3 regions of the Luteibacter sp. SVR4-7G genome follow, and region 3 is predicted to be linked to each of the others. Evidence: predicted binding sites of a transcription regulator. Region 3 holds the regulator's gene; each other region holds the start of a gene.

Region 1 (10,126 bases), on a different contig from region 3:
TTTTTGGAGCGATTCCGCAGGGAGGCGTAGGCCGGACGAGGACTTAGCGAAAAAAATGGCAGGCGCCGGCGACCCGCCGTCACGCCCGAGCCAAATGCGATGGCGCTAGCCGAGCCGGGGCTTAAGCTCCCTGCGGCGAAGCCGCTTAAAGCATGGGCGCGCGTAAGCGGGCCAACCGACGCGAAAGGCGGTCGCGCGCGAGGCGCGCTCCTACAACGCGTGTTCGTCGCAAAAAAAGAGCCCGGCTTGCGCCGGGCTCTTCTGCGTTACGGGTGGGGCGGGACTTAGAAGTCCATGCCGCCCATGCCACCCATGCCGCCCGCGCCACCGTGGGCGTGGCCTTCGTCCTTCTTCGGCAGCTCGGTCACGGCCGCTTCGGTCGTGATGATCGAGCCCGCGACCGAGGCCGCGAACTGCAGGGCCGAACGGGTCACCTTGGTCGGGTCCAGGATGCCGAAGGCGATCATGTCGCCGAACTCGCCGTTGGCGGCGTTGTAGCCGAAGTTGCCCTGGCCTTCCTTCACCTTGTTCAGCACCACCGACGGCTCTTCGCCGGCGTTGGCGACGATGGCGCGCAGCGGAGCCTCGAGGGCGCGGCGGGTGATGGCGATGCCGAGGTCCTGGTCAGCGTTCTTGCCCTTCAGGCCTTCGAGTGCCTTCAGCGAACGGATCAGGGCGACGCCGCCGCCCGGGACCACGCCTTCCTCGACCGCCGCACGCGTGGCGTGCAGGGCGTCTTCGACGCGGGCCTTCTTTTCCTTCATCTCGACTTCCGTCGCGGCGCCGACCTTGATGACGGCCACGCCGCCGGCCAGCTTAGCCACACGCTCCTGCAGCTTCTCGCGGTCGTAGTCCGAAGAGGTCTCTTCGATCTGCGCCTTGATCTGCTTGATGCGCGACTGAATGCCTTCCGCGTCACCGGCACCGTCGATGATCGTGGTGTTTTCCTTGGTGATGACGACGCGCTTGGCGCGGCCCAGATCGCTGATCGTGGCCTTGTCGAGGGCCAGACCCACTTCCTCGGAGATGACCGTGCCGCCCGTGAGCTGCGCGATGTCTTCCAGGATGGCCTTGCGGCGGTCACCGAAGCCCGGCGCCTTGACGGCGGCGACCTTCACGATGCCGCGAATGGTGTTGACGACGAGGGTCGCCAGGGCTTCGCCCTCGACTTCCTCGGCGACGATGAGCAGCGGCTTGGCGGCCTTCGCGACGGCCTCGAGCACCGGCAGGAGCTCGCGGACGTTCGAGATCTTCTTGTCGTGGATCAGGATGAACGGGTCATCCAGCTCGACCTGCTGCGACTGCTGGTTGTTGATGAAGTACGGCGACAGGTAGCCGCGGTCGAACTGCATGCCTTCGACCACGTCGAGCTCGTTCTCGAGGCCCGAGCCTTCCTCGACCGTGATGACGCCTTCCTTGCCGACCTTCTTCATCGCGTTGGCGATGATGTCGCCGATGTCCGCGTCGGAGTTGGCCGAGATGGTGCCGACCTGGGCGATGGCCTTGTCGTCGGCGGTGGGGTTCGACAGGCTCTTCAGCTCGCCGACGGCGGCCGAGACGGCCTGGTCGATACCGCGCTTCAGGTCCATCGGGTTGATGCCGGCGGCGACGGCCTTGAGGCCTTCCTGGATGAACGCCTGGGCGAGAACCGTGGCGGTGGTGGTGCCGTCACCGGCGACGTCGGAGGTCTTCGAGGCGGCTTCCTTGACGATCTGGGCGCCGATGTTCTCGTACTTGTCGGAAAGCTCGATTTCCTTCGCGACCGAGACGCCGTCCTTGGTGACGGTCGGGGCGCCGAAGCTCTTCTCGAGCACGACGTTGCGGCCCTTCGGGCCCAGGGTGACCTTGACGGCGTTGGCGAGGGTGTTGACACCCTTCAGCATGCGCGCGCGCACGTCTTCACTGAAGCGGACTTCTTTAGCTGCCATGAGTGTGAATCCTTATTTGAATGCTTGGGATGTTCGGGAGGAAGCGGGGCGAGCGGGTGCTCAGCCTTCCAGGATCGCCACGATGTCGTCTTCCTTCAGGAAGACCAGCTCTTCGCCGTCGATCTTGATTTCCTGGCCGGCGTACTTGCCGAACAGGACGGTCTCGCCTTCCTTCACCGACATCGGACGGACCGAGCCGTTTTCCAGGATGCGGCCATTGCCGGCGGCGATGACCTTGCCGCGGGTCGGCTTCTCGGTGGCGCTGTCGGGGATGACGATGCCACCGGCCGAAACACGCTCTTCCTCGAGACGCTTGACGATGACGCGATCGTGCAGCGGGCGCAGTTTGCTCATGACTTCTCCAACCATGTGATTGACAGACAAAGGAATTAGGCCACCCTGTTAGCACTTGACCAGGGTGAGTGCCAGAATTTTAGCCAAAGGACTTCCCGAATCGGAAGACCTCTGCGCCCTCGACATGGCGCCGCGCAAAAACCGTTCAAGGGCCACGGTCCAAAAAAGCGCGATCGGACGAGGCACAATCCCTCCATGTCCGAACCCATCGCCATCCTCATCGCCTGTCCGCCGGGGGAACCGGCCGCCGCGCTCGCGCGCGGCCTCGTCGACGGCGGCCTGGCCGCCTGCGTGAACCACCTGCCCGGAATGCGGTCCACCTACCGCTGGAAAGGCGAGACCGTCAGCGAGGCCGAAGACCTCCTGCTGGTGAAGACCGTCCGCACCGCGTTCGCGGCCGTGGAAGCGTTCGTCCTGGCCAACCATCCCTACGAGGTACCCGAGGTGATCGCCCTGCCCCTGGTGGAGGGGCACGCCCCGTATCTCGCCTGGCTGGAGGCCGAGACCGTTGCAAGCCAATCCGGAAACGCCCGGTCATAATGACCGACGTTCTATCCTCGGAGTTGACATGATGTCTGTAGTTCGCCGTGCGCTGACCCTCCTTGCCAGCCTCGGCCTGTTCGCCACCCTCCCTGCCTTCGCCCAGGACGAGCAGGAGTTACTGCCCGTCACCCAGGCCTTCCATCTCACGACGGATGCCAGCCAGCCCGGCACGGTGAAGCTGCATTGGCGCATCGCGCCGGACTACTACCTCTATCGCGGACGCATCAAGATCACGGCCGCCGACCCGGCGGCGGTGAAGCTGGGCCAGCCCAGCCTTCCCGACGGCCTGAAGGAGCACGACGAATACCTTGGCGACGTCGAGATCTACCACGGCGACATCGAGGCCAGCCTGCCCTACACCCTGGCCGACGCCTCCACCAAGACCCTGGCGCTCAACGTGCAGTACCAGGGCTGCCACGAGGTGGAGCCGAAGATCTGCTACCCGCCGAACACCGAGCACCTGAACCTCACCATCGGCGGGCCGTCCACGATTCCCGCCGCGCAAGCCGCTGCGCCGGCCGGCAATGCCGCGGCGCTGCTCGGCGCGCCGGCGGCGGCGCAGGGCACCGATGCCCAACCCCTGCCCGCCGAACAGGCCTTCCGCTTCGAGGCACTGGTGAAGGATCGCGCGCACCTGCTGCTGCGCTGGACGATGCCGAAGGACTACTACCTTTATCGCGACAAGACGCAGATCACGGTGGCGTCGCCGGCCGGCGTGACCGCCGGCGAGCCCGACTGGCCGGCCGGCATCGCCCATCACGACGAGCACTTCGGCGACAGCATCGTCTACTTCGACCAGGTGGAACTGCCCGTCCCGCTGGAAGGCACGGCGGCCGTGAAGGACGTGGCGATCGACGTGGCCTACCAGGGCTGCCTCGAGAACGGCATCTGCTACCCGGTGATGAAGCGCCACGTGAGCATCGACCTCGCCGCGGGCACCGCATCGGTCGGCGCCGCCGCAGAGGAAGCATCCCAGGCTGCCGCTCCCGCCGAGGTCGCACCGACGCCGCCGCCTCCGGGCATGACCCCGGACGACGACGCCCCGGTGGGCTTCATCGCGGCCATCGGCCTCGCCCTGCTCGGCGGCCTCGTCCTCAACCTCATGCCCTGCGTGCTGCCGGTGCTGTCGCTGAAGGCGGTGACCGTGCTCGAGAGTGGCGAGAGCCACGCGGCCGCACGCCGCCACGCGCTCTGGTACACCGCGGGCGTGCTGGCCGCCTTCGCCGTGCTGGGACTCATCATCGTGGGCATCCGCGCGGCCGGGCACGGCGTCCAGTGGGGCGCGCAGTTCCAGCAGCCGCTGGCGATCGGACTGCTCGTCTACGTGATGCTGGCCGTGGGCCTGTCGATGTCCGGCGTCTTCGAGATCGGCGGCTCGCTCGGCAATGTCGGCAGCGGCCTGGCCTCCCGCTCGGGTCCCTCGGGCGACTTCTTCACCGGCGTGCTTGCCGTGGTCGTGGCCAGTCCATGCACCGCGCCGTTCATGGGTTCCGCCATCGCCTTCGCCTTCGCGGCGCCGCTGCCCGTGGCCTTCCTCATCTTCCTCGCCCTCGGCCTCGGCCTTGCCCTGCCCTTCCTCGTGATCGGCTTCGTGCCCGCCGTGGCGCGGATGCTGCCGCGTCCCGGCCGCTGGATGGAAACGCTGAAGCAGGCGCTGGCCTTCCCGATGTACCTCACGGCCGTCTGGCTGCTCTGGGTGCTGACCAAGCAGCGCGGCGCCGATGCCGCCGCACTCGTGCTGGGCGGAGGCGTGCTGCTGGCGATGGCGCTGTGGTGGTATGGCCGCAGCCGCGGCGGGCGCGCGCTGTCCTGGGCGTTCACGGGCGTACTGGCGATCGGCGCCGCCGCGGCGCTGTGGATGGTGCATGGCCTGCCTGCGCCGCAGACGGTCACGGTCGCCAGCGACGGCTCGGTGCCGTACTCGCCCGAGAAGCTGGCGGAGCTGCGCGCCGCGGGCACGCCGGTGCTGGTGGACATGACCGCGGACTGGTGCATCACCTGCAAGGCCAATGAACATGCCGTGCTCGACACCGAGGCATTCCGCGCCCTGCTCAAGCGCACCGGCACGGTCTACATGAAGGGCGACTGGACCGACGTGAACGCGACCATCGCCGCCTTCCTCGAGCAGTACCACTCGGTAGGCGTGCCCCTCTACGTGGTCTACCCGAAGGGCGGTGGCGACGGCACGAAGCTGTCCACCGTGCTCACCTACGATCGCGTCGAAAAGGCGCTCGAGGCCGCCGCGCACCCATGATACGCGGCCCGACCTTCTGGATCGTCGCGCTCGCCATCGCGGCGGCAGCCACGGGACTCTACCTGGAGCACCGCCGCCTGCACCCGCCACCGCCGCAAGGCCTGACCGTGGCGGACGTGGGCGATCCGTCTCCGGGAGCCACCTTCCTCACCGTCGACGGCAAGCCGCGCCAGCTCTCGGACTGGCGCGGCAAGCGCGTGCTCGTCAACTTCTGGGCCACCTGGTGCGGGCCTTGCCGCCGCGAGATGCCGCTGCTCAGCGAGAACGCGGCGCGCTACCGCAAACGCAACGTCGCCGTCGTGGGCGTGGCCGAGGACACCGCGGGCGCGGTGCGCACGTACCTCGCGGAGCGGCCGGTGGACTACCCGGTGCTGCTCGCCGCCACCGACGCGCCAGGCGGTTCGCTTTCCTTCGGCAACACGCGGCGCGTGCTGCCCTATAGCGTCCTGATCGGGGAGGACGGGCGCATCCTGCGGCAGAAGCTTGGTACTTTCAGCCAGGCCGAACTCGACGAATGGCTCGCCCCCGAACGATGAATGACCAGTCCGCCGACGCCCTGCCCTCACCCGACGAAGCGATCGAGGCTACCCGCCGCTGGATCGAGCGCGCCGTCATCGGCCTCAACCTGTGCCCCTTCGCAAAGGCCGTGCAGCGCAAGGGCCAGGTCCGTTACGTCACCAGCGACGCGACCCAGCCGCTGCAACTGCATGCCGACCTCGTCCGCGAGCTGGAACTGCTGCGCGACACCGACCCTGAAACCATCGATACCACGCTGCTGATCCATCCCGGCGTGCTCGTGGACTTCATGGACTTCAATGAATTCCTCGAGGTGGCGGACGCGACGGTGGCCGACCTGCACCTGGAGGGCGAGATCCAGGTGGCCAGCTTCCACCCCGCCTTCCAGTTCGAAGGCACGGCCGCGGACGACATCACCAACTACACCAACCGCTCGCCTTACCCCACCCTGCATCTGCTGCGCGAAGCCAGCATCGACCGGGCAGTGGCGGCCTTCCCGGATGCGTCGGCGATCTTCGAAGCGAACATGGAGACGCTGGAGAAGCTGGGGCACGAGGGCTGGCGAAACCTGCTAGGGCCCGTGTAGAAGCGCGCCTGCGCGCGACAGGTTTTCGCGTGGGTCTTGAAGCTTGCGCGCCAGCTCCGGGCCACGGCCTCAAAACCTGTCGCGCGCAGGCGCGCTCCTACACGGGGGCTTTCCATACGGCGGCGTGTGGAAAGTCACGATCTCCAGCGAACTGCGTCGAACTCCACCGAACTGGACAATACCGGGAGACAGGCGCACACTGCGCGGCGTTGCCGGGGGAGCCGGATCAGTCATCAGGTGAACAGTGGCCAGGATCCTTGTCCTGCACGGACCCAACCTCAATCTTCTCGGCGTGCGCGAACCCTCGGTCTACGGCCGCGAAACCCTGGCCGATATCAATGGGTCGCTGCAGGCCCGTGCCCAGGCCGCCGGCCATGACCTGGGCTGGTTCCAGTCGAACGCCGAGCACGAACTGATCGGCCGCATCCACCAGGCGCGCGACGAGGGCACGGCGTGGATCCTGATCAATCCCGCGGCCTTCACCCATACCTCGGTCGCGCTGCGCGACGCTCTGGCCGGCGTGGCCATACCGTTCATCGAGATCCACCTGTCCAATCCGCACGCACGCGAGCCGTTCCGCCATCACTCCTACGTGTCGGACATCGCCGCAGGCACGATCTGCGGGTTCGGCGGCGACAGCTATCGCCTGGCGCTGGAGGCGGTCCTCCTCCGCCTTGCCGTGCCGGCGGCCTGATTCCCTTTCGCGGCGCGCCCGGCGCGCCCGTTTCAACCACAAGAAGGTTTGTCTTATGGACCTGCGCAAGATCAAGAAACTCATCGACCTGCTCGAGGAATCGAATCTCGCCGAGCTGGAAATCAAGGAAGGCGAAGAGGTCGTCCGCCTCTCGCGCGTGCCGAAGGGCGGCGTCGCCGTCGCCGCGCCGCAGATGATGGCCGCCCCCGCCGCCGCGCAGGCGGCTCCCGCCGCGCCGGCCGCCGCGGCCCCGGCCGCACCCGCCGCCGAACCCGGCCTGCCCCCCGGCCACGTGGTGAAGGCGCCGATGGTCGGCACCTTCTACGCCGCCTCCACCCCGGGCGCGCCCGCTTTCGCCACGGTCGGCCAGCAGGTCAAGGCCGGCGAGACGCTGGGCATCATCGAAGCCATGAAGATGTTCAACCAGATCGAGGCCGACGTTTCCGGAACCGTCGTCGCCATCCTGGTCGAGAACGGCCAGCCGGTGGAATTCGACGAACCGATGTTCGTCATCGCCTGAGGCCACGACGCATGCTCGAGAAGGTCGTCATAGCCAATCGCGGCGAGATCGCGCTGCGGGTGTTGCGCGCGTGCCACGCGCTCGGCATCAAGACGGTCGCGGTGCACTCCACCGTCGATCGCAACCTCAAGCACGTCGGCCTGGCCGACGAATCGGTGTGCATCGGTCCGGGTCCCTCGGCCGAGAGCTACCTCAACATTCCAGCCATCATCGCCGCGGCGGAAATCACCGATGCCGGTGCGATCCATCCGGGGTACGGCTTCCTCTCGGAGAACGCGAACTTCGCCGAACAGGTGGAGAAGTCGGGCTTCGTCTTCATCGGACCGACGGCCGACGTGATCCGCCTGATGGGCGACAAGGTCGAGGCCATCCGCGCGATGAAGGCGGCCGGCGTGCCGTGCGTGCCCGGTTCGGGCGGCCCGCTGGGCGACGACGTGGATGAGAACATCCGCATCGCGCGCGAGATCGGCTACCCGGTGATCATCAAGGCCGCGGGCGGCGGCGGCGGCCGCGGCATGCGCGTCGTGCGCACCGAAGCCCACCTCGCCAACTCCATCGTGATGACCAAGCAGGAAGCCAAGGCCGCTTTCAGCAACGATCAGGTCTACATGGAGAAGTTCCTGGAAAATCCGCGCCACGTGGAGATCCAGGTGCTCGCCGATGGCCAGGGCAACGCCATCCATCTCGGCGAACGCGACTGCTCGATGCAGCGCCGCCACCAGAAGGTGGTCGAGGAAGCGCCGGCACCGGGCATCACGCCGGAACTGCGCGAACAGATTGGCAAGGTCTGCGTCGACGCCTGCATCCGCATCGGTTATCGCGGCGCGGGCACGTTCGAGTTCCTGTTCGAGAACGGCCGCTTCTACTTCATCGAGATGAACACGCGTATCCAGGTGGAGCACCCGGTGACGGAACTGGTGACCGGCATCGACCTGGTTCGCGAACAGCTGCTGATCGCCAGCGGTCACAAGCTGTCGATCCGCCAGGAAGACATCGTGCTCACCGGCCACGCCATCGAGTGCCGCATCAACGCCGAGGATCCGGATACCTTCATGCCGAGCCCCGGCACGGTGAAGCGTTTCGAAGCGCCGGGCGGCCCTGGCGTGCGCGTGGACACCCACCTGTACGACGGCTACCGCATCCCGCCGAACTACGATTCGATGATCGGCAAGATCATCGTGCACGGCCCGGACCGCGCCACCGCCATCGCGCGCATGCGCATGGCCCTGACCGAGACGGTGATCGAAGGCGTGAAGTGCAACGTCCCGCTGCAGCAGCGCATCATGGCCGACGTGGGCTTCCAGCAGGGTGGACAGAACATCCACTACCTGGAGAAGCGGATGGCCGAGCAGAAGGAAGCGCCGCCGTCGGCTTGAGTTCCATTGCGTTAGTGAAGAAATCCCGCCTCCCGGCGGGATTTTTTTGCGCGAGAGGCAGTTGGCGGCGGCCGTTGTAGCGCGGCCCGCGCGCGACCTCGTTTCGCGTCGATTGGCCCGCTTACGCGTGCCCATGTCTTAAACGGCTTCGCCGCGGGGAGCGTGACGGCTCGGCTGTTCGCCATCGCATTTTGCTTCGGCGTGGCGGCGGGTCGCCGGCGGCTGCCATTTTTGTCGCTAAGTCCTCGTCCGGCCTACGCCTCCCTGCGGAATCGCTCCAAAAACGGCAGCCACCGGCAACTCCCAACACCGCGGTTGCATGCGGCAAAAGCCAAAGCAACGGCTCGTGCTTTGGGGGCTGCACGCTAACCGCACCGAGCGGATAAAACGCAGCCCTGTAGGAGCGCGCCTCGCGCGCGACATCTTTTCGCGACCACCTACACGTACGCACTGAGCGTTTTCGCACCCTGCAGCAAGAGCCACTAGGCTCCCGCCTTCGCGGCAGCGACGGTTGCTTGCGGAAGCGACGGGCAGGAAAGGCGTCGAAGTGTTGGTGGTGATCGGTGCGCTTGAGGAAGGTTAGCGACAAGCGGCTCTGATGCCTTTCTTCCGGGAATCGCCGATTGGAGCCCCCCCATCGAGCCTGTACGTGGGATGGAGGTGGTCGCGAAAGGCGGTCGCGCGCAAGGCGCGCTCCTACAGGGCTGCGTTCTATCCGCACGGTGCGGCGAGCGTGCGGCAGCCGAAGCGCACGAGCCGCTGCTTTGGCTTTTGCTGCATGTGACCGTCGTGTTCGGAGGAGCCGGTGGCTGCCGTTTTTGGAGCGATTCCGCAGGGAGGCGTAGGCCGGACGAGGACTTAGTGAGAAAAATGGCAGGCGCCGGCGACCCGCCGCCACGCCAGAGCAAAACGCGATGGCGATAGCCGAGTTGGGGCTTACGCTCCCTGCGGCGACGCCGCTTAAGACATGGGCCCGCGCAAGCGGGCCAACCGATGCGAAAGGCATCGACAGGGCCTTCCCATCGAAAAAGCAGGAGATCGTGTGGCGCGGCGCGAAAGACTCAGCGCGCGCAAGGCGCGCTCCTACAGTTTGCGGTGGCCGCTGATGCGTACCCAGTCTTCGAGCATGCGCACCTCGAGTCCTTCGAACCACTCGGCATAGCGCGCGAGCAGTTCCTCGTGCTGCCCGGCAAGGATGCCGGAGAGCGCAAAAGGCGCGCCGGGTTTCACCGCAGCCGCGAACGTGGGGGCGAGTTCGCCGAGCGGACCGGCCAGGATGTTCGCGACGAGCACGTCGGCCAGCGCCGCCGGGGCTTCGCCGGGCAGATAGACGTCCAGATCGCTGTCGACGCCAT
Region 2 (10,126 bases), on a different contig from region 3:
ATCTGCGCGCCCGAGCCGCCCGTGCTCGGGCTGATCGGCACGTTCTCGAGGTCGGGAAGGCTGTCGATGCTGTATTGCGGCGTCTGCATCACGATGGGATACGACACGCCGTTCTTCGGGTTGAGCCAGAACGTCGGCGCGACCTGGCTCGAGCCGGCGAGGTTCACGCCCAGGCTGGCCGTGACGTCGCGCTCGGTGATGCCCACCTGTTGCGCACGGCTCCGGTCCACGTCCACGTTGAAGCCCGGGGCGGCCTGGGATTGCTGGATGCGCGCGTCCACCACGCCCGGCACGCGGCGGATCTCGCGCAGCAGGCGGTCGGCGTAGCCAAAGTTCGCCGCGACGTTCGGGCCGCGGATCTGGAGGTCGATCGGCGCGGGCGAGCCGAAGTTGAGGATCTGGCTGATGATGTCCGCCGGCGGGAACGAGAAGGTGGCGCCCGGGAACTGGCGCGGCAGTGTCTCGCGCAGCCTGCGCACATAGTCGGCCGTCGGCGCGTGGCCTTCGTTCAGCGCGATCTGGATGTCGCCGTCCTGCGAGCCGATGGTGCCGGTGTTGTTGTACGTGGTGTTGATGCCCGAAACGGGCTGGCCCATGTTGTCCACGACCGTGCCCAGGTCTTCTTTCGGAATGACCTGTCGCACCGCCTCGTTCACCTTGGCGAAGAGGCGTGCCGTCTCTTCCACGCGCGTACCGATGGGCGCGCGCACGTGCATCAGGATCTGGCCGCCGTCAACGGAAGGAAAGAAGTTGCGGCCCAGCATCGGCACCAGGAGGAACGAAAGCACCACGAAGCCCATGAAGCCGATGGTGAACACCTTGCGGTGGAGCAGCGCCATCTCCAGCAGCACGTGGTAGCTCGCGCGCACGCTTTCGAAGCGCTTCTCGAAGGCGCGCTGGAAGCGCACCAGCGGATTGCGCGAGGCCTTGCCATGCTCCCCGTGCGGGTCGTCGTGGCTGTGCGGATGCAGGAGGTACTTGGCCATCGTCGGCACCAGCGTGCGCGAGAGGATGAAGGACGCGATCATCGCGAACATCACCGCCTCGGCCATCGGCACGAACAGGAAGCGTGCCACGCCCTCCAGGAAGAACATCGGCACGAAGACGATGCAGATGCACAGCAGCGAGACGAAGGCAGGCGTCACGATCTGCGCCGCGCCATCGAGGATCGCCGTTTCCACGTCCTTGCCCTGCTCCAGGTGCCAGTTGATGTTCTCGATGGTCACCGTGGCGTCGTCCACGAGGATGCCCACCGCCAGCGCGAGGCCGCCGAGGGTCATGATGTTCATCGTCTCGCCGATGGCCGACAACGCGGCGATCGAGCCGAGGATGGCGAGCGGAATCGACGTGGCGATGATGACGGTGGAGCGCCAGCTGCCGAGGAAGAGCAGGATCATGAGGCTGGTCAGCGCCGCCGCGATGACGCCTTCGCGGGCCACGCCCTCGATGGCGGCGCTGACGAACAGCGACTGGTCGCCGATGGGCGAGATCTTCAGGCCGTCGGGCAATGCGTCCTTCATTTCCGCGACGCGCTGCTTGATGCCGGCGATGATGGCCAGCGTCGAGGCCGAACCGTTCTTCATCACCGTCATCAGCACCGAGCGGTCGCCGTCGACGTGCACGATGTTGGTCTGCGGAGGCGAGCCGTCGCGCACGTGGGCCACGTCGCGGATGTAGACCGTGGCCCCGTTCACGACCTTCACCGGCAGGTTGCCGAGGTCGTCGATGTCGTCCGGCGAGTTGTTAAGCTGGAGCGTGTATTCGAAGCGGCCGATCTTCTGCGTGCCGACGGGCGTGATGAGGTTCTGTGCAGCGAGGGCGTTGGCCACGTCCTGGGCGGACAGGCCCCGGGCCTGCAAGGCCTGCGGATCGATGTCGATCTGCACCTGGCGGGTCTTGCCGCCGTACGGGTACGGGATGGACGCGCCGGGCACGGAGACCAGCTGCGGGCGGATGATGTTCTGGCCGAGGTCGGCGAGGTTCTGCTCGGTGAGGCCCTTGCCGGACAGTGCCAGCTGGATGATCGGCACCGTCGACGCGCTGTAATTGAGGATCAGCGGCGGCGTGGTGCCTGCCGGCAGCTGCTTCAGCAACGTCTGCGCCACCGCCGTCACCTGCGCGTTCGCGGTGCGGATGTCCGCCGTGGGCTGGAAGAAGATCTTGACGATGCCGAAGCCCTGGATCGAGTTCGCCTCGATGTGCTCGATGTCGTTCACCGTGGTGGTGAGCACGCGCTCGAACGGCGACGACACGCGCCCGGCCATCTGGTCCGGAGGCAGGCCCGTGTACTGCCAGACCACCGCGATCACGGGAATCTTGATGTCGGGAAAGATGTCCGTCGGCGTGCGCAGGGCGGAGAGCGGTCCCACGATGAGAATCAGCAAAGCGAGGACGACGAAGGTATACGGCCGCGTGAGCGCGATCCGGACGATGCCAATCATGGGGGACGGATTCCGAGGCTTGTGTTGCGTCGGCGCGGATTTTGCTCCCGCCGCCGCCCCCCGGCGTAGTTAATAATTATTTAGGCGGTCGCAGGACAGGTCACGGAAAACACTGCGCCCTTCTCATCGCCACCGACGGACAGCGAATATCCGTGCAGGCGAACGATCGCGCTGACGATCGCCAGCCCCAGCCCGCAGCCCGGCTTCGCTCGGGTCTCGTCGCTGCGATAGAAACGGCGGAACACCGCCTCGCGTTCGTCCGGCGGAATGCCGGGGCCCGTATCCGCGATGTCCACGCGCGCGTCGCCGCCCGCATCGGTCGATGCGACGAGGCGCACGGCGCCGCCGTCCGGGGTGAACTTGATGGCGTTGCCGACGAGATTGGCGAACGCCTCGAACATCAGCTGCGGATCGCCGCGCAGCGCGGGCAGCCGGCCCAGCTCGAGTTCGAAACGCTGCCCGCGGTCCTCCGCCAGCGGGGCGTAGAAATCGTGCACGTTGCGCAGCACGGTACCCAGGTCCATCTGCTCGAAGCACGCGCTGCGCTGGCGGTCTTCCAGTTCGGAGACGCGCAGCAGCGCGCGGAAGCGCGCCAGCACCGTGTCGATCTCGCTGACGCAGGCATCGAGCTGGTCGCCTTCCGGCCGGTTTTCGAATTGTTGCTGCAGCCGGTAGAGGCGCGTGCGCATGCGCGTGAGCGGCGTGCGCAGGTCGTGGGCGATGTTGTCGGTCACGCCCTTCACTTCGCCCAGCAGGCGTTCGATCTCCGCGAGCGTGGTGTTAACGGTGCCCGCGAGGAGGTCCACCTCGTCGCCGAAGCCGCTCACCGGAAGGCGCACGCTCAGGTCGCCGTCGCGGATGGGCTCCATGGCCCGCTGGATCGCGCGGATGCGCCGTGCGGGCCCGCGCGCGAGGAGCACGCCGCCCAGCAGGCCGGGAATGACGGTGAGGGAGAGGCCCCAGAGCACGCCGCGCCGGATGATCGTGCCGATGCCGTCGATCGTGGAGCTTTCCTTGGCCACCACGAGGCGCGTGCCGTCCGGTAGCTCGTGGGCAAGGCCACGGACGCGGGCAACGCCTTTGCGCGTCGGGCTGACCAGGTTCGCACTGAGCGAACTGGCGACGTCGTTTTCGTTCAACTCTGCCGGCATCGTGGCGATATTGCCGGCAAGATGTCTTCCCTCGGCGTCGAACAGGCCCATCCACATCGCACCCTGCACGTCGATCTGACTGGCGGCGTCCACCGTCGCGCGCATGTTCCGCGGGGCCGTGCCCTCCAGGTAATGCACGCGCGAAGCGAGCATCTGGTCGATCACGCCGGACAGGTAGCGGGATGTCTCCCACTGCACGATACCGAGCAGGACCACGCACCAGATGGCGAACAGCGCGCCGTAGATGAAGATCAGGCGCGAAGTGGCGGAGCGCCAGGCGTCAGTCAGCGGGCGCAAGGACGTAACCCGAACCGCGTACGGTGCGAATGAGCGGCGAGTGGCCGGCACCGTCGATCTTGCGGCGCAGCCTGCCGATATGGACGTCGATCACGTTGGTGCCCGGATCGAAATGGAAACCCCATACGTGCTCGAAGATCATCTGCCGCGTCACCACCTGGCCCGCGTTGCGCATGAGGAATTCGAGCAGGCGGAACTCGGTGGGCAGCAGGGTCAGTTCCTGGCCGTGGCGCTGGGCGTTATGGCGGACGAGATCGAGCTCCAGGTCGGCGACGCGCAGTCGGGTCTCGTTGGAACCACGGCGCCGCCGGCGCAGCAGCACCTCGGCACGCGCGGCCAGTTCGTCCGGCGCGAACGGCTTGGTGAGGTAGTCGTCGCCGCCTGCGCGCAGGCCGCGCACGCGCTCGTCCACGTCGGACAGCGCACTGATCATGAGCACCGGCGTGTCCACGTCGCGCTGGCGCAATGCGGAGACGACGTCGATGCCGTCCATCCCGGGCAGCATGCGATCGAGGGTGATGATGTCGTAGCCGTCGGCCAGCGCACGCGCCAGGCCTTCGCGGCCGTCGGCCACCCAATCGGCGGTGAGACCGTGCGCGCCCAGCTCCGCGACAATGTCGCGGGCGGTCACTTCATCGTCTTCGATGACCAGTGCCCTGGGCATCCTGGTTCTGCTCCTGCCGGTGGGACAACGGAAAACGGCCCCGCGAGGAGGCCGTTCCCGATCTTACGCCGAACCGCGGACTCAGGCCGCGATGGCGACGCGCATCTTCTTCATGGCGTTCGCCTCGATCTGGCGGATGCGCTCGGCAGATACGCCGTACTCGTCCGCAAGATCCTGCAGCGTGGCCTTGTTGTCCTCGGCCAGCCAGCGGCGCTGGATGATGTCGCGCGAGCGATCGTCCAGGTTGCCGAGCGCCATGGACAACGCGCCCATCTGGTTGTTGCTGGCATCTTCCTCGGCGAGGTTGTCGTACGGGTCGGCACCTTCGTCGACGAGGAACGCGGCCGGAGCCGGCTTGTCGTCGTCGTCCGCATCGGCCGGCGCCTCGAAGCCCACGTCGCGGCCCGAGAGGCGCGATTCCATCTCCCGCACGGTCGCTTCCGGCACGCCCAGGTCCTTCGCGACAACGCGCACTTCCTCGGCGTTCATCCAGCCCAGGCGCTTCTTGCTCTTGCGCAGGTTGAAGAACAGCTTGCGCTGCGCCTTGGTGGTGGCCACCTTGACGATGCGCCAGTTGCGCAGGATGAACTCGTGCATTTCGGCACGGATCCAGTGCACGGCGAAGCTGACCAGGCGAACGCCCTGGTCCGGGTCGAAGCGTTTCACGGCCTTCATCAGGCCGATGTTGCCTTCCTGGATGAGGTCCGAAAGCTGCAGGCCGTAGCCGTTGTAGCCGCGAGCCACGTGGACCACGAAACGGAGGTGGGACATCACGAGCTGCTTGGCGGCGTCGAGGTCGGCGTCGTCGTGGAAGCGGCGCGCCAGCGACTGCTCCTCGTCAAGGCTGAGCACCGGAATGCGGTGGACGGCCGAGATATAGGAATCCAGACTGCCGACGACGCTCGGTAGCCCGAAATTCCGGGTGGCGAGGGCTTGGGACATGTGTGGAACCTCCTGAAAGTCTGTTTGCAGATTAGCAGTCCCGAAGTGAGAGTGCTAAGCCAGCCCGAAGTTCATCGGTTAACTGTACGCAATGGTACAGAAATACCCCCGGCATGTCCATAGGGTGCCCGGCGCGGTTAAGGCGCGGTATGGGAGGCCGTGCCTGCCGGGGCGGTGGTGTGAGCTGTAAGTTATTGTTCGTTAACGATTAATTGCGGCGCTGTAGGAGCGCGCCACGCGCGCGACATCTTTTGAGGCCGTGACCTGGAGCTGGCGCGCCAGCTTGGGGGCAGGCGCGAAAAGATGTCGCGCGCAAGGCGCGCTCCTACACGGGTGAGGTCGCCAGGGCGGCCTTCGGGGGCAGCGACCAGTCGATGGGCGCTTCGCCGCGCGACTCGAGGTAGGCGTTTGCCTTGGCGAAGTGGCCGCAGCCCATGAAGCCGCGGTGGGCGGAGAGCGGCGAAGGATGCACGCTGCGCACCACGAGGTGGCGCTTGCCGTCGATCAGCTGGCCCTTGCGCTGGGCGTGGCTGCCCCAGAGCATGAAGACGAGGCCTTCGCGTTCGCGGTTGAGCGCATCGATGGCCGCGTCGGTGAATCCTTCCCAGCCCCTGCCCTGGTGCGAGCCGGCAAGGCCCGCTTCGACGGTCAGCACGGCGTTGAGGAGCAGCACGCCGCGATCGGCCCAGGGCGTGAGGCAACCGTGGTCCGGACGCGGGATGCCCAGGCAGTCCTCGATCTCCTTGAACATGTTCTGCAAGGACGGCGGCACGCGCACGCCAGGGCGAACGGAGAAACTGAGCCCGTGCGCCTGGCCGGGGCCGTGATACGGGTCCTGGCCGAGGATGACCACGCGCACCTTGTCGAACGGCGTGTGCGCGAACGCGTTGAAGATGTCGGGGCCCGGTGGATAGATGGTCTTCCCTTGCGCCTTCTCCTCGCGCAGGAATGCAGAGAGCGCGAGCATCTCCGGGCGATCCAGGTAGCCGCCGATCCGTGCCTTCCAGGACGGCTCCAGCTTCACCCGGTCGTTCAATGCGCCACCCTCGCGCGCAGGTGCAGGGCCACGCGCAACTGAAACAGCAGCTTGGTGATGAGCAGCTTTTCCTCCACGGGCTTCTCGACGAGGTCGTTCGCACCGGCGCGCAGCAGCGCGGCCTGGTTGGCCGGGTTCTCGTCGCCCGTCATCACCAGCGTGGGCAGCTGGCCCTTGCCGTAGCCGAATTCGTTGCGGATGCGCTCGACGAGGTCGCCGCCGGTTAGCTCGCCCTTCAGGCTCACATCGGTCAGCACGACGTCGGCACCGACTTCGCCCCGGCCGCGCGCGTCCCGCAGGTGCTGCAGCGCGTCCTCGGCACTGATGACGTGATGCACGGTGAGCCCGTACTTCTCCATCATCCGCCGCGTGGCGAGTGCGACCACGCGGCTGTCTTCCACGTAGAGCACCTCGCCCTCGGCCCCACCCTCGGGACGCACATAGCCGCGGATGAATTCCGCCAGCGCGCCGAAGCCCAGGGACTTGTCGAAATAATCGGTGACGAATTCGCCGAGTTCGCGGCGGTGCAGCCGCTCCTCCACGTCGCCGGAAACGACGACGATCGGCATGTAGATCTGCGGCGCGGACTCGCGCACGAAGCGCGCGACGTCGAGGCCGTCCATGTCGGGCAGCCGCAGTGCCACGGTGACGAAGTCGAAGACGCCGCGCTGGAGCTCGGACTGTGCCTCCGCCCCCGTCGCGGCTTCCACGATTTCCACGCCGGGCACCTCGGCGGCGACGACGCGCGCGATCAACTGGCGCACGACCTTGGAGCCGTCCACGAGAAGTATGCGCGGCGTGGCGCCGGCAACACCCGAACCGATGTGATGTCCCACCCCTGTCCCCCTTCAGCCCGCCGCGGCGCGGCGGATCTGCCGCGCGCTCACGAGTCGCGCGCCGAGCCAACCCAGCACGGCCGAGGCGAAGGGTACCGAAAGCAGGAGCCACGCGGGGAGTCCGCCGAAGCTCACGCTGCCGTCGTAGGCCGCGGCGAGCCGCCCTACCGGTCCGGCCATCGCCAGCTCCAGCACCACGGCCAGGACCACGGCGAATACGCCGGCGAGGAAACCGAGCCAGATACCCGCATACAGGTAGGGGCGCCGGACGAACGGACGGCTGGCGCCGATGAGCAGGAGCACGCCGATCTCGGCGCTGCGGCTCTGGATGTCCACGCGGATCGTGTTTCCGACCACGAGCAGCGCGGCGATGCCCAGCAGCAGGGCAAGCAGCGCGACCGCGCGGCTGCCCACGCCCAACAGCGCATCGAGCCGCTGCCGCCACGCACCGCTGTCCTGGACCATGTCGACGCCCGGCGTGGCCTTCATCGATTCGACGAGCCGCCCGATCTCATCGGCCGAAAGGCCCTGCTTCGGCTGCACCGAGAGGACATAGGGCAGCGGATTGGCATCGAGCGATTGCAGCGCGCCGGAGAAACCCTGCACCTCGGCGAGTTCGTCGAGCCCGTCCTTCGGCGTGCGCACCACGATGTCCGCAACCTCAGGACGGCCGCGCAGCGCCGAGGCGGCGGTCTCCGCCATGGCGGCGTTCTGTCCCGGTTTCATGAAGGCGCTGATGGACTGGTTGCGGCCGAGCGCATCGCCCATGCGCTGCACGTTGCCGAGCAGCAGGTAGAACGTGAGCGGCAAGGCCAGGGCCACGCCCATCACCGCCACCGTGAGCAAAGTGCCGAGCGGCCGCGCGCCGAGCCGGCGCAGGCTGATCGACATGCTCCAGGCATGGTGTTCGCGCCACGCGCCGACCTTGCGCGGTCCGCTGCGGCGCGTCTTCTCCGGCTCCGCGGCGCGGCGGGGTTCGCGGACGGTGTTCATACCACCTCCGTGGCGGGGACATCGGCGACGAGCTTGCCGTGATCGAGCACCACCACGCGTTTCTTCATCCGCTTGATCAGCATGAGGTCATGGCTGGCGATGAGCACGGCGGTGCCCACCGCCTGGAATTCCGCGAACAGGGTCATGATCTCCATCGCCAGCTGCGGGTCGAGGTTGCCGGTGGGTTCGTCGGCGATGAGCACGGCGGGTTTCGCGACGATGGCGCGCGCGATGCCCACGCGCTGCTGCTCGCCGGTCGACAGCGCCTCGGGCAACTGCTTTTCGTAGCTGAGCAGGCCGACCTTCTCCAGCGCCGCACGCACCCGGCGGCCGCGATCGGCGGGGGCCACCCCGGCGATGATCAACGGCAGCTCCACGTTCGCGAAGACGCTGCGGTCGAGCAGCAGGCGATGGTCCTGGAAAACCATCCCGAGCTTGCGCCGCACCTTGGGAATGTCGCCGTGACGGACGGTATTGAGCTTCTGGCCGTCGAGGGTGACCACGCCGTTCGTGGGCCGCTCGATCATCGCCAGCAACTTCAGCAGCGTGCTCTTGCCGGCGCCGGAATGCCCGGTGACGAAGGCCATTTCGCCCGCGTCTACCTGGAAGGACACGTCGGTAAGGGCCTGGTGACCGCCCTCGTACCGTTTGCTCACCAGATCGAAACCGATCACCGCGTTACCCGTTGGCCCGTGAAGCCCCAGAGGATAAGGGATGTGCTGTCGGTTTTGCGGCCGGGCGGCCGAGGTGTTCATGTAGGAGCGCGCTCTGCGCGCGACAGCTTTTCGCGGAGAGCCACAGGTCCTGCTGCTCCTCGCGAAAAGCTGTCGCGCGCGGGGCGCGCTCCTACAAGGGCTCGGTCAGCGGCCGCCGAACAGGCGGCTGATGCGGCGCAGGAGGCCGACCTTTTCCTTGGCCGGGTGCGCAGCCGGCGCCGGGGTCGATGCCGGACGGCTGGCGGTGACCTGGCGCGACGGACGGCGGTTCGGGCCGGGCTGGCCGTCGGCGTGGCGCGGGGCGCCCTGCTTCGGGCTCTCGGCGCGTGCGGCGTTGCCGTTGGTCTGGCCGTTGTCGGCATTCTCGACACCTTCGCGGGCACCGCGGCCGCGGCCGCCGCGACGGCGGCGACGCTTCCCGGCCGCTCCGTCGGCGGCCATCGCTTCCGCGGCGGCAGGCAGTTCGGCGACGGTCTCGGCGACGACGACGGTCTTCATCGGCACTTCGGTCGACGGCGCGGCGCCGGCCGGACGATCGTCGCGCGGCGGGCGCGGCCGGCGCTCGCGGCTGCCGGCGCGATCGCCGGAACGCGGACCGCCGCGACCGTTACGGCTGCCGCGGGCACCCTTCTCCGGCGGCGCGCCGCGGGTGGGGATGTGACCGTCGTTGTCGTTCGGATCCTCGACCTCGTCCTGCACGCCGTCGGCGCGCGGGCGCGGTGCCGGCATCACCAGCATCTTGGCTTCGATCGAGGCGGTGGGAATCTTCTGGTTGATGTAGGCCTCGATGTCCGGCAGGCCCATCGCATAGAGGTCGCAGGCGAAGCTGATCGCGTCGCCCTCGGCACCCAGGCGCGCGGTACGGCCGATGCGGTGGACATAGTCCTCGGCGTCCTGCGGCAGGTCGTAGTTGAACACGTGGCTGACCGCAGGGATGTGCAGGCCGCGGGCGGCGACATCGGTGGCCACCAGCAGGTCGATCTGGCCTTCCTGGAAGCGCTGCAGCAGCTTCTGGCGCTTCACCTGCGGCACGTCGCCGGAGATGGCGCC
Region 3 (10,126 bases):
AGGTAGTTGCCGAGGAGGTCGCTGCCAAAGGTCGTGCCGAGCATTTCCACGGGGGCCGCGGGATGCATCGAGGCCATCATCGCCGCGTTGCCGGCGGTGGCGACCGTGGCGGTGACCATGGCCGAAAGCAGCAGGCGGGCCACGTCCTCGGGCGTGTTCAGGCTGGCATGGAGGTGTGCGCGGCGCAGCAGCCATAGGCAGGCGGCCACCATCAGGGGCTCGGGCGCGTCGCCCAGCACGAAGCCGGCTCCGCCGATGGGCAGGCCGCTGCGCCATTCGCAGAAGCCGCTGGCGACGATCTCCGCGCCCAGGATCCAGAACCAGTCGCGGCTGGGCGTGAGCAGCAGGGCGCCGAAGCGGAGGCCGAAGGGCAGGACCCAATAGGGCTGCTCGGTCGGCCACAGCATGATCCAGGCGGCGGCATAGGCCACCGCGAGCAGGGGACCGGCGAAGCGGGAAACACCAGGTAAGCGCATGCCGGAATGGTACACGGCGGGTATGCGCTGCTACATTCCACCTATGCCTAGAATCGTCCTAGTAGATGACCATGCCATCGTTCGCGAGGGTTTCAAGCGGCTCATCGAGCTGGAACCCGACCTGGACGTCGTCGCCGAAGCCCGCAATGCGGACGAGGCGGTGGAAGCGGTCACGCAGCATCGCCCCGATCTGGTGGCGGTGGATCTGTCCTTGCCCGACGGCAGCGGGCTGCCGCTCATCGAGCACCTGGCCAGCATCGCACCGGGCATGAAGGTCGTCGTGCTGAGCATGCACGATGGCGAACCCTATGTTTCCGAAGCATTGCGCCGCGGTGCGCGTGGCTATGTCACCAAGGGCGTGGCGCCGGAGGAACTGGTGGCCGCGGTGCGCTCGGTCCTGGGCGGCGAGCAATACCTGAGTTCGGACCTGCGCGAGCGCCGTTCGGGACGGCCTTCGACGGACCTCGATCCCTTCAACCGGCTGACCGCGCGCGAGCGCGAGGTATTCCTGCTGCTGGCCATCGGCCGCGCGCCGAAGCAGGTGGCGGCGGAGCTGGGCATCGGACAGAAGACCATCTACATCCACCGCGCGGCGGTGATGAACAAGCTCAATGCAGGATCGGAGCTGGATCTGTACCGGATGGCGCAGGAGCGCGGGCTGATCCGCAGCTGAGTCACTGGGTCCCTGCGAAGGCAGGGACCCAGTGACTCGCTTCTTGCAATAACCTCGTACGCCTAAGACGCTGGATCCCTGCCTTCGCAGGACGACCGGGGTCAGCCTTGTGCGCGGTCGAGCATCTTCTTCGCGTGCGCGCGCGTTTCCTTGGTGATTTCCACACCGCCGAGCATGCGGCTGAGCTCATCGCGGCGGCCTGCCGCATCGAGCGCGTGGATGCGCGTGCGCGTGGCCTCGCCATCGCTTTCCTTCGCCACCTGCAGGTGCGAATGACCTTGCGCGGCCACCTGCGGCAGGTGGGTCACGCAGAGCACCTGCACGCGTTCGCCCAGCGCGCGAAGCTTCTGGCCGACCACCTCGGCCACGGCGCCGCCGATGCCGGTGTCCACCTCGTCGAAGATCATGCAGCCGATGTTGTCGTTACCCAGCGTGGCCACTTCGATGGCGAGGCTGATGCGGGCCAGTTCGCCGCCCGACGCGACCTTGCGCAGCGGGCGCGGCGGCTGGCCAGGGTTGGCGCTGACGAGCAGCTCGCAACGCTCGCGGCCCTGCGGGTCCGGCTCGTCGCCTTCGGCGGGTTCGAGGGAGACCTCGAGGCGGCCGCCGGCCATACCGAGTTCGCCCATGAGCGCGGCCACCGAGGCGCCTAGCCGGCCCGCAGCCTCCGCGCGTGCCTTCGACAAGGCGGCTGCGGCAGCATCGTATTCCTTGCGCAGGCGGTCGCGCTCGCCGGCGAGGCGGTCGAGCGCGTCGCCCGCGCCTTCGAGTTCCGCGAGGCGTTCGCGGACGTCATCCGCTTTCGCAAACAATTCTTCGATCGGCAGGCGGTAGCGGCGCGACAGGTCGTGCAGGTGGGTGAGGTGCGTATCCACCTCGGCCAGCCGCTCCGGATCCAGTTCCACGTCCTGCGCGTAACGGCCGAGGCCGTCCACCGCCTCGCCGACCTGGATCTGCGCGCTGTCGAGGAGTTCCAGTAGCGGCGTGAGCGTGCCGTCGAGTTCCGCCAGCCGCGAGAGCTCCGCATGGGCACGGAGCAGGGCGCGGCCGATGGCGAATTCGCTCTCGCCGTCGAGCATCTCGACGATGCCGTTCGCGCCCTCGGCAAGCCGGCCGGCGTTGGCCAGGCGGCGGTGCTGCGCTTCCAGGTCCTCCAGCGCCGCGGGCGCCAGCGCCCAGCGCTCGAGTTCTTCCAATTCGTGCGTGAGCAGTTCGATTTGGCGCTCGCGGTCATCTCCGCCGGAAAGGGCGCGGATGCGTGCTACGGCGTCGCGCCAGGCGCGGGCGGTATCGCGGACGCGTGTCAGCAGTTGCTCATTGCCGGCATAGGCATCGAGAAGAGCCATCTGATGCTGGCGCGAAAGCAGGGCCTGGTGCTCGTGCTGGCCGTGGATTTCCACGATCAGCGCGGCCAGTGCGGACATCTGCGCGAGGCTGGCGGGACGGCCGTTGATCCAGCCACGCGAACTGCCCTCGGTGCGGATCACCCGGCGCAGCTGGCAGGTGTCGCCATCGTCGAGTTCTTCCTGGCGCAGCCAGTCCGAGGCCTCCGGCAGACCGGTCAGGTCGAACTCGGCGGCCAGTTCGGCCCGGTCGCTGCCCGCACGGACCATGCCGCTGTCGGCACGGGCGCCGGCCAGGAGCATCAGCGCATCGACCAGCAGCGACTTGCCGGCGCCGGTCTCGCCGCTGACCACGGTAAGGCCTGGACCGAAGGAGACCTCGGCTTCTTCGACGACGGCGAACTGGCGGACGTAGAGCGAGGTGAGCATGGGGACCGGGGCGGCGGATGGAATCGCGCCGATTGTAGCGGGAGCGGCGTCGCAGAAGCCGAGACTTGCAAGCCGGGCGGCAAGACCTTATTGATAGGAAGACGATCCGACCTTGCCGACCCCAGCCTGCGCATGAACCCGTTCCCCGGTCACGACATCGATGCTCGCGCGCGCCGGCTGCTGCGGACCCTGATTTCCCAATACCTTTCCGATGGCGAGCCGGTCGGCTCGCGCACGCTGGCGCGTTCTTCCGGGCTGGAAGTCAGCCCGGCGACCATCCGCAACATCATGGCGGACCTCGAGGACGCCGGACTGGTCGCGTCCCCGCATACGTCGGCGGGCCGCGTGCCCACGCCGCGCGGCCTGCGCCTGTTCGTCGACAGCCTGCTCGAGCTCAAGCCCCTGCCGCGCGACGAGATGGCGCGCCTGCAGGGCAGCCTGCCGCCGCGCCAGACGACCACGCGCGACCTGCTCGGCAACGTGTCGAACCTGCTTTCGGCCATGACCCGCTTCGCGGGCGTGGTCACCGTCCCGCGCCAGGGCGATTTCCCGCTGCGCCACATCGACTTCGTGCCGCTGCCGGACGCCAGCGTGCTGGTGATTCTGGTCTTCTCCGACAACCAGGTGCAGAACCGCGTGGTCCAGCTGGCCCGGCCGCTGGACGCCGCGGAGCTCGAGCAGGCCGCGAACTACCTCAACGCGCAGTTCGCCGGGTTCCGCCTGGCCGACATCCGGGCGCACCTGGCGGCGGAACTGCGCGAGGCCGGCGGCGAACTCAACCGCCTGCTCTCGAGCGTGGTGGAACTGGCCACGGCCTCGTTCGCCCCGGAGGAGGACGCCGAGGACGTCCTGGTCAGCGGCCAGACCAACCTCATGGGCTATTCGGAGCTGGCCGACATCGACCGGCTCCGCGAATTGTTCGACGCCTTCCAGCAGAAGCGCGACCTGCTCCAGCTGATGGAGATGTGTGTCCAGGCCCCGGGCGTTCGCCTCTTCATCGGCGAGGAATCCGGGTTCTCGGCCCTGGACGGTTGCAGCATCGTCACCGCCACCTATGGCACCAACGGCCGCATGCTCGGCGCGATCGGAGTTATTGGACCGACGCGTATGGCATATGAGCGGGTGATCCCGGTGGTCCAGGCCACCGCCGGATTGCTCAGCGACGCCTTGAATCGCGCCGCGGTGACCTCATAAACCGCCCCGGGAGGCGGGTTTACTATTTCCCGCGAATGTTCGGCCCCCTCTTGGAGTGGGCCGGTAGGCTGACATTTGGAGCAAGCATGCAGAACAACGATCCCCATGTGCCGGATCAGGTGCAGGACGGCGGTGCGGCGGAAGGCGGCGTGAGCGCCGACCTCGACGCCCTTACCGCGAAGCTGAGCGCCCTCGAATCCGAACTGGCCGGGGCGCGCGAGACGGTCCTGCGCGAGCGGGCGGAGATCGAGAACCAGCGCCGCCGCCTTCAGCGCGATCTGGAACAGGCGCGCCGTTTCGCCAACGAGAAGCTGCTGGGCGACCTGCTCCCGGTTTACGACGGCATCGTGCTCGGCCTCACGAACGACTCCGCCGACGCTAAGACGTTGCGCGAGGGCCTCGAGCTGACGTTGAAGCAACTGGAGAAGGTGACCCAGTCGAACGGCCTGACCGTGATCGATCCCCTCCACCAGCCGTTCAACCCGGAACACCACCAGGCGATCAGTTCGGTCGAGTCGAACGAGCACGCGCCCGGCACGGTGGTGGCGGTGGTCCAGAAGGGCTTCGTGCTGAACGACCGTCTGCTGCGTCCGGCGCTCGTCGCCGTGGTGCGCGACAACTGAACCAAAACCCCGTGTGGCGCGGGTTCGCGCCACACGGGGGGTCTCACCAGGCATTGAATCGGCGGGGCAGGTCCCCACTTTCAAACACAGTCGCGGCCGCGGGGGCCGCTTAGAAATACGGAGCAACTTCAATGGCCAAGATCATCGGCATCGACCTCGGTACGACCAACTCCTGCGTGGCAGTGATGGAAGGTTCGACCGCACGCGTCATCGAGAACGCGGAGGGCGATCGCACCACGCCGTCCATCGTCGCGTTCACCAAGGACAACGAGGTCCTGGTCGGCGCGCCGGCCAAGCGCCAGAGCGTCACCAATCCGAAGAACACGTTCTACGCGGTGAAGCGCCTCATCGGCCGCAAGTTCACCGACGCGGAAGTGCAGAAGGACATCAAGATCGTGCCGTACGGCATCGTCGCGCACGAGAACGGCGACGCGTGGGTGCAGACGGCCGACGGCAAGAAGATGGCCCCGCAGGAAGTCTCCGCGAAGGTCCTCATGAAGATGAAGAAGACCGCCGAGGACTTCCTTGGCGAGCCGGTGACTGAAGCAGTCATCACCGTGCCAGCGTACTTCAACGACAGCCAGCGTCAGGCCACCAAGGATGCCGGCCGCATCGCGGGCCTCGACGTCAAGCGCATCATCAACGAGCCGACCGCGGCTGCGCTGGCCTACGGCCTCGACAAGACCTCCTCGGGCGACCGCAAGATCGCCGTGTACGACCTCGGCGGCGGTACCTTCGACGTATCGATCATCGAGATCGCCAACGTCGACGGCGAGAAGCAGTTCGAAGTGCTGGCCACCAACGGCGACACCTTCCTCGGCGGCGAAGATTTCGACAACCGCGTCATCGACTACCTCGTCGAGGAATTCAAGAAGGAGCAGGGCATCGACCTGCGCCAGGATCAGCTCGCGCTGCAGCGTCTGAAGGACGCCGCCGAGCGCGCCAAGATCGAGCTGTCCTCGTCGCACCAGACCGACGTGAACCTGCCGTACGTCACGGCCGACGCCTCGGGCCCGAAGCACCTCAACATCAAGCTGACCCGCGCCAAGCTCGAGTCGCTGGTGGAAGACCTGGTCAAGCGCACCATCGAGCCGTGCCGCACCGCGCTCAACGACGCAGGCCTGCGCGTGTCCGACATCAACGAGGTCATCCTCGTCGGCGGCCAGACCCGCATGCCCAAGGTCCAGGAAGCCGTGAAGGACTTCTTCGGCAAGGAAGCGCGCAAGGACGTCAACCCGGATGAAGCCGTCGCCGTCGGCGCCGCGATCCAGGGCGGCGTGCTGGGCGGTTCCGTCAAGGACGTGCTCCTGCTCGACGTCACCCCGCTGTCGCTCGGCATCGAGACGATGGGCGGCGTGATGACCAAGCTCATCGAGAAGAACACCACGGTGCCGACCAAGGCTTCGCAGGTCTTCTCCACGGCCGACGACAACCAGACCGCCGTCACCGTGCACGTGCTGCAGGGCGAGCGCGAGCGCGCCAACGCCAACAAGTCGCTGGGCAAGTTCGACCTGCAGGGCATCCGCCCGGCGCCGCGCGGCACGCCGCAGATCGAAGTCACCTTCGACATCGACGCCAACGGCATCCTGCACGTGTCGGCGAAGGACAAGGACACCGGCAAGGAGCAGAAGATCGAGATCAAGGCCGGCTCGGGCCTTTCCGACGAAGAGATCCAGCGGATGGTGGCGGACGCCGAAGCCAACCGTGAGGAAGACCGCAAGTTCCACGAGTTGGTGCAGGTGCGCAACAAGGCCGACCAGCTGGTCCACGCCACCCGCAGCCAGCTGAAGGAGCACGGCGGCAAGGTGCCGGCCGAGCAGCTGGCCAGCATCGACGCGGCGGTGTCCGAGCTCGAGAAGGTGAAGGACGGCGACGACAAGGCCGCCATCGAGGCGAAGATCGGCAACCTCGAGCAGGTCGCCCAGTCGCTGTACGCCGCGGCGCAGGCCGGCGGTTCGCAGGACACCTCGCAGCAGTCGGCTCCCGGCGGCGGTTCGGCCCAGCCGGACGACGTGGTCGATGCCGAGTTCACCGAAGTCAAGGACGACAAGAAGTAAGTCGTCTGAACGAGCGACGTGCCGCGGGCGAGGGGCTCGCGGCCCGTCTCCAACGGTAGACCGGAACGATCGCGCCGAGGGGCAACCCGCCGGCGCGATCGTCCGTCCAGGGAAAGCAAGCGGTCAATGAGCAGCAAGCGCGACTACTACGAAATCCTCGGTGTGGAACGCACCGTGACGGAGGGCGACCTCAAGAAGACCTTTCGTCGCGTCGCGATGAAGTACCACCCCGATCGCAATCCGGACGATCCGGACGCGATCGAGAAGTTCAAGGAAGCGAAGGAAGCGTACGACATCCTCTCCGACGCGCAGAAGCGCGCGGCCTACGACCAGTACGGTCATGCGGCCTTCGAGGGTGGCGGCTACGGTCGCGGCAATGGCGCCGGCTTCGGCGACGTGGGCGACATCTTCGGCGATATTTTCGGCGACATCTTCGGCGGTGGCGGCGGGCGCCAGCGCGCGCGCCGCGGTGCGGACCTGCGCTACATGATGGACCTCGACCTCGAGGAAGCCGTGTTCGGCGTCGAGAAGAAGATCGAGGTGCCCACCCAGGTCAATTGCCACCACTGCAATGGCACCGGCTCGGAAGATGGCAAGTTGTCGAAGTGCGCGACCTGCGCCGGCCACGGCCGCGTGCGCATGCAGAACGGCATTTTCTCCATCCAGCAGGCGTGCCCGACCTGCCACGGCTCCGGCCAGAAGATCGACAAGCCCTGCAAGAAGTGCCACGGCGAAGGCCGTCTCGAGGAAGAGCGCACCTTGTCGGTGCGTATTCCCGCGGGCGTGGACAACGGCGATCGCATCCGGCTCACGGGGCAGGGCGAAGCCGGCCCGGCCGGGGCGCCCGCGGGTGACCTCTACGTGGAGGTGCGCGTTCGCGAACACTCCATCTTCCAGCGCGACGGTTCGGACCTCTATTGCGAGATGCCGATCCGCTTTGCCCAGGCCGCGCTGGGCACCGAATTGATGGTGCCCACGCTGGAAGGCGAAGTTGCCGTCAACGTGCCGCCGGAAACGCAGACGGGGCAGCAGTTCCGCCTGCGCGGCCGCGGCGTGAAGTCGGTGCGCGGTGGCCGCACGGGCGACCTGATCTGCACGGTCGTCGTGGAAACCCCGGTGCGCCTGACCAAGGAACAGCGCGACCTGCTGCAGCAGCTCGAGGCCACCTTCGTCGGCGAGGAAGCCGCAAAACACACGCCGCGCTCGACCACCTTCATGGACGGCGTAAAGGACTTCTGGTCGCGCGTCACCTCCTGACCCCAGCCGTAGTTGTAGGAGCGCGCCTTGCGCGCGACGTCTTTTCGCGGCGAGCACCAGGGCCTGTTGCTCAAGGCCTCAAAAGACGTCGCGCGCAGGCGCGCTCCTACAACCAGAAGGAGTCGCACGCAAGGCGTGCTCCTACTAGCATTCGCAGACCTCCCCAAATCCCAAGGCCTTCCATGACCCGTCCAGTCCGTCTCGCCATCAGCGGCGCCTCCGGTCGCATGGGCCTGGCATTGCTCGACCTCGTGCGCGATGACGATCGTTTCGAACTGGTGCGCGCCGTGGTCTCCTCGTCTTCCGCCCGCTTGGGCAAGGCGGTGTACGGCGACGTGTCGCCCGTTCGCTTCGGCGACTGGTCGGGGGCTGGCGATGCCGACGTGGTGGTCGATTTCAGCGGCCCGGAGGGACTGGTCGCGGCGCTGGACCGTTGCGAGGCAAGCGGCGCGGCCCTGGTGACCGGAACCACCGGATTATCCCCTGCGCTCGAAGACCGCCTGGCGAAGGCCGCCGAACGCATCGCCGTGCTGCATGCCGCCAACTTCAGCCTTGGCGTCGCCGTTCTCACCCGCCTGTTGCGCGAGGCGGCCGCGGCGCTTCCGGACTGGGACCTCGACATCGTCGAGGCCCATCACAATCGCAAGGAAGACGCTCCGTCCGGCACGGCGCTGGCCCTGGGCCATGCGGCGGCGGCAGGGCGCGGTGCCACTCTCAACGAGCTGGCGGTGTATGCGCGCGAAGGCCGCCCGGGCGCCCGCAAGGCAGGCACGATCGGCTTCGCGGTGGTGCGCGGCGGCGATATCGTCGGCGAGCACCAGGCATTGCTGATGGGCCAGGGAGAGCGCATCGAACTGGGCCACCGCGCCACCGATCGCTCGATCTTCGCCCGCGGCGCGCTGGAAGCCGCTGCGTGGATCGCCGGCCGCGCCCCCGGCGCCTGGACCATCGAAGACGTCATCGCCACCAAGGTGTAACGGCTTGTCTGTCCCGGTCCATGGAGGGGTCCCCGAACCTCGAACCCGTGTTAACATTCGCGCCGATGTCATTGGGGAGTAGCCATCCTCGTTCCCCCTGAGGAGTTCGCGTCAACAGACTTGGCGGTCTTGCGACCCCATGGCGCGAACGGCAACGGCGCAACTCCATGCGCCGCCCGCCCGGCGAGACCTTTGGCCACCGACATGCTCACCCTGGCCGGGCGAGCGGTGTCGTTGTGCCATCGGTTCCGTTCGCTCGCCCGGCCTTAGGCGATCCATGCTGCTCACGTGTTTCCTGTTCCTGGTGTCGGCCGGGGCCATTTATTTCGCCTGCGAGTACTTCGTCAACGGCGTCGAATGGTTCGGGCGCAAGCTCAACCTCGGCGCCACCACGACGGGAACGGTGCTGGCCGCCTTCGGCACGGCACTGCCGGAAAGCGCCGTGACCTTCGTGGCGGTGATCTTCGGCAAGACCCCGGAGGCACGGGACATCGGCGTCGGCGCCGCGCTGGGCGGTCCACTGGTGCTGTCCACCATCGCCTATGCCGTGGTCGGATCCGCTTTATATGCCGGTCGTAAACGCTTGAAGCGAGCCGATTCCTGGGTCCGCGTCGACAATCGCCGCCTGGCCCGCGACCAGTCCTGGTTCCTCGGGATCTTCATCGCCAAGATCGCCCTCGGCCTCGTGGCCTTCGCCTGGAAGCCGTGGCTGGGCGTGCTCTTCCTGCTTGCCTACGCCTTCTACGTCTGGCGGGAGATGCGCGACGACACCAGTGCGCCGGAAGACGAGGAGCTGGAGCCGCTGCTGTTCCGCCGCGGCGACGCCAATCCCGCCATGGCCTGGGTGGCGCTGCAGACGGGCCTGGCGCTGCTGGTGATCGCGGTGGCCTCGCGGACCTTCGTCTGGCAGCTGGAGTCGCTGGGTGCATTCTTCCAGTTGTCGCCGCATATCGTGGCCCTGGTGCTCAGCCCCGTCGCCACCGAACTGCCGGAGACGGTGAACGCGCTGATCTGGGTGCGCCAGGGCAAGGAGCGGCTCGCGCTGGCCAACATCTCCGGCGCGATGATGATCCAGGCGACGATTCCGAGTTCGCTGG

The links. Region 3 encodes HrcA, which represses chaperone genes, less so after heat shock. Its sites were predicted from a motif close to TTNGCACTCNNNNNNNNNGAGTGCNAA; they were not measured.
Region 1: groES (co-chaperone GroES) is a predicted target of HrcA. The motif match lies at 2,331-2,357, and genes of this name have one in related genera.
Region 2: rpoH (RNA polymerase sigma factor RpoH) is a predicted target of HrcA. The motif match lies at 5,527-5,553, and genes of this name have one in related genera.

What each region holds. Positions count from the first base shown of each region.
Region 1 is NZ_JBPGXO010000065.1:5,286-15,411, reverse strand. Features, by position in the region: gene groL (chaperonin GroEL) at 285-1,928, opposite strand; gene groES (co-chaperone GroES) at 1,989-2,282, opposite strand; gene cutA (divalent-cation tolerance protein CutA) at 2,478-2,822, shown strand; gene ACR9ZH_RS17490 (protein-disulfide reductase DsbD family protein) at 2,854-5,079, shown strand; gene ACR9ZH_RS17485 (TlpA family protein disulfide reductase) at 5,076-5,615, shown strand; gene ACR9ZH_RS17480 (DUF1415 domain-containing protein) at 5,612-6,181, shown strand; gene aroQ (type II 3-dehydroquinate dehydratase) at 6,426-6,875, shown strand; gene accB (acetyl-CoA carboxylase biotin carboxyl carrier protein) at 6,931-7,395, shown strand; gene accC (acetyl-CoA carboxylase biotin carboxylase subunit) at 7,407-8,771, shown strand; gene prmA (50S ribosomal protein L11 methyltransferase) at 9,855-10,126, opposite strand, start outside.
Region 2 is NZ_JBPGXO010000048.1:17,114-27,239, forward strand. Features, by position in the region: gene ACR9ZH_RS15890 (efflux RND transporter permease subunit) at 1-2,441, opposite strand, end outside; gene ACR9ZH_RS15895 (sensor histidine kinase) at 2,522-3,889, opposite strand; gene ACR9ZH_RS15900 (response regulator transcription factor) at 3,873-4,553, opposite strand; gene rpoH (RNA polymerase sigma factor RpoH) at 4,635-5,495, opposite strand; gene ung (uracil-DNA glycosylase) at 5,821-6,531, opposite strand; gene ACR9ZH_RS15915 (response regulator) at 6,528-7,367, opposite strand; gene ftsX (permease-like cell division protein FtsX) at 7,380-8,360, opposite strand; gene ftsE (cell division ATP-binding protein FtsE) at 8,357-9,034, opposite strand; gene ACR9ZH_RS15930 (DEAD/DEAH box helicase) at 9,221-10,126, opposite strand, start outside.
Region 3 is NZ_JBPGXO010000049.1:12,325-22,450, reverse strand. Features, by position in the region: gene ACR9ZH_RS16045 (MASE1 domain-containing sensor histidine kinase) at 1-476, opposite strand, end outside; gene ACR9ZH_RS16040 (response regulator) at 520-1,149, shown strand; gene recN (DNA repair protein RecN) at 1,251-2,921, opposite strand; gene hrcA (heat-inducible transcriptional repressor HrcA) at 3,054-4,115, shown strand; gene grpE (nucleotide exchange factor GrpE) at 4,202-4,738, shown strand; gene dnaK (molecular chaperone DnaK) at 4,870-6,795, shown strand; gene dnaJ (molecular chaperone DnaJ) at 6,922-8,052, shown strand; gene dapB (4-hydroxy-tetrahydrodipicolinate reductase) at 8,235-9,029, shown strand; yybP-ykoY riboswitch at 9,091-9,287, shown strand; gene ACR9ZH_RS16005 (sodium:calcium antiporter) at 9,307-10,126, shown strand, end outside.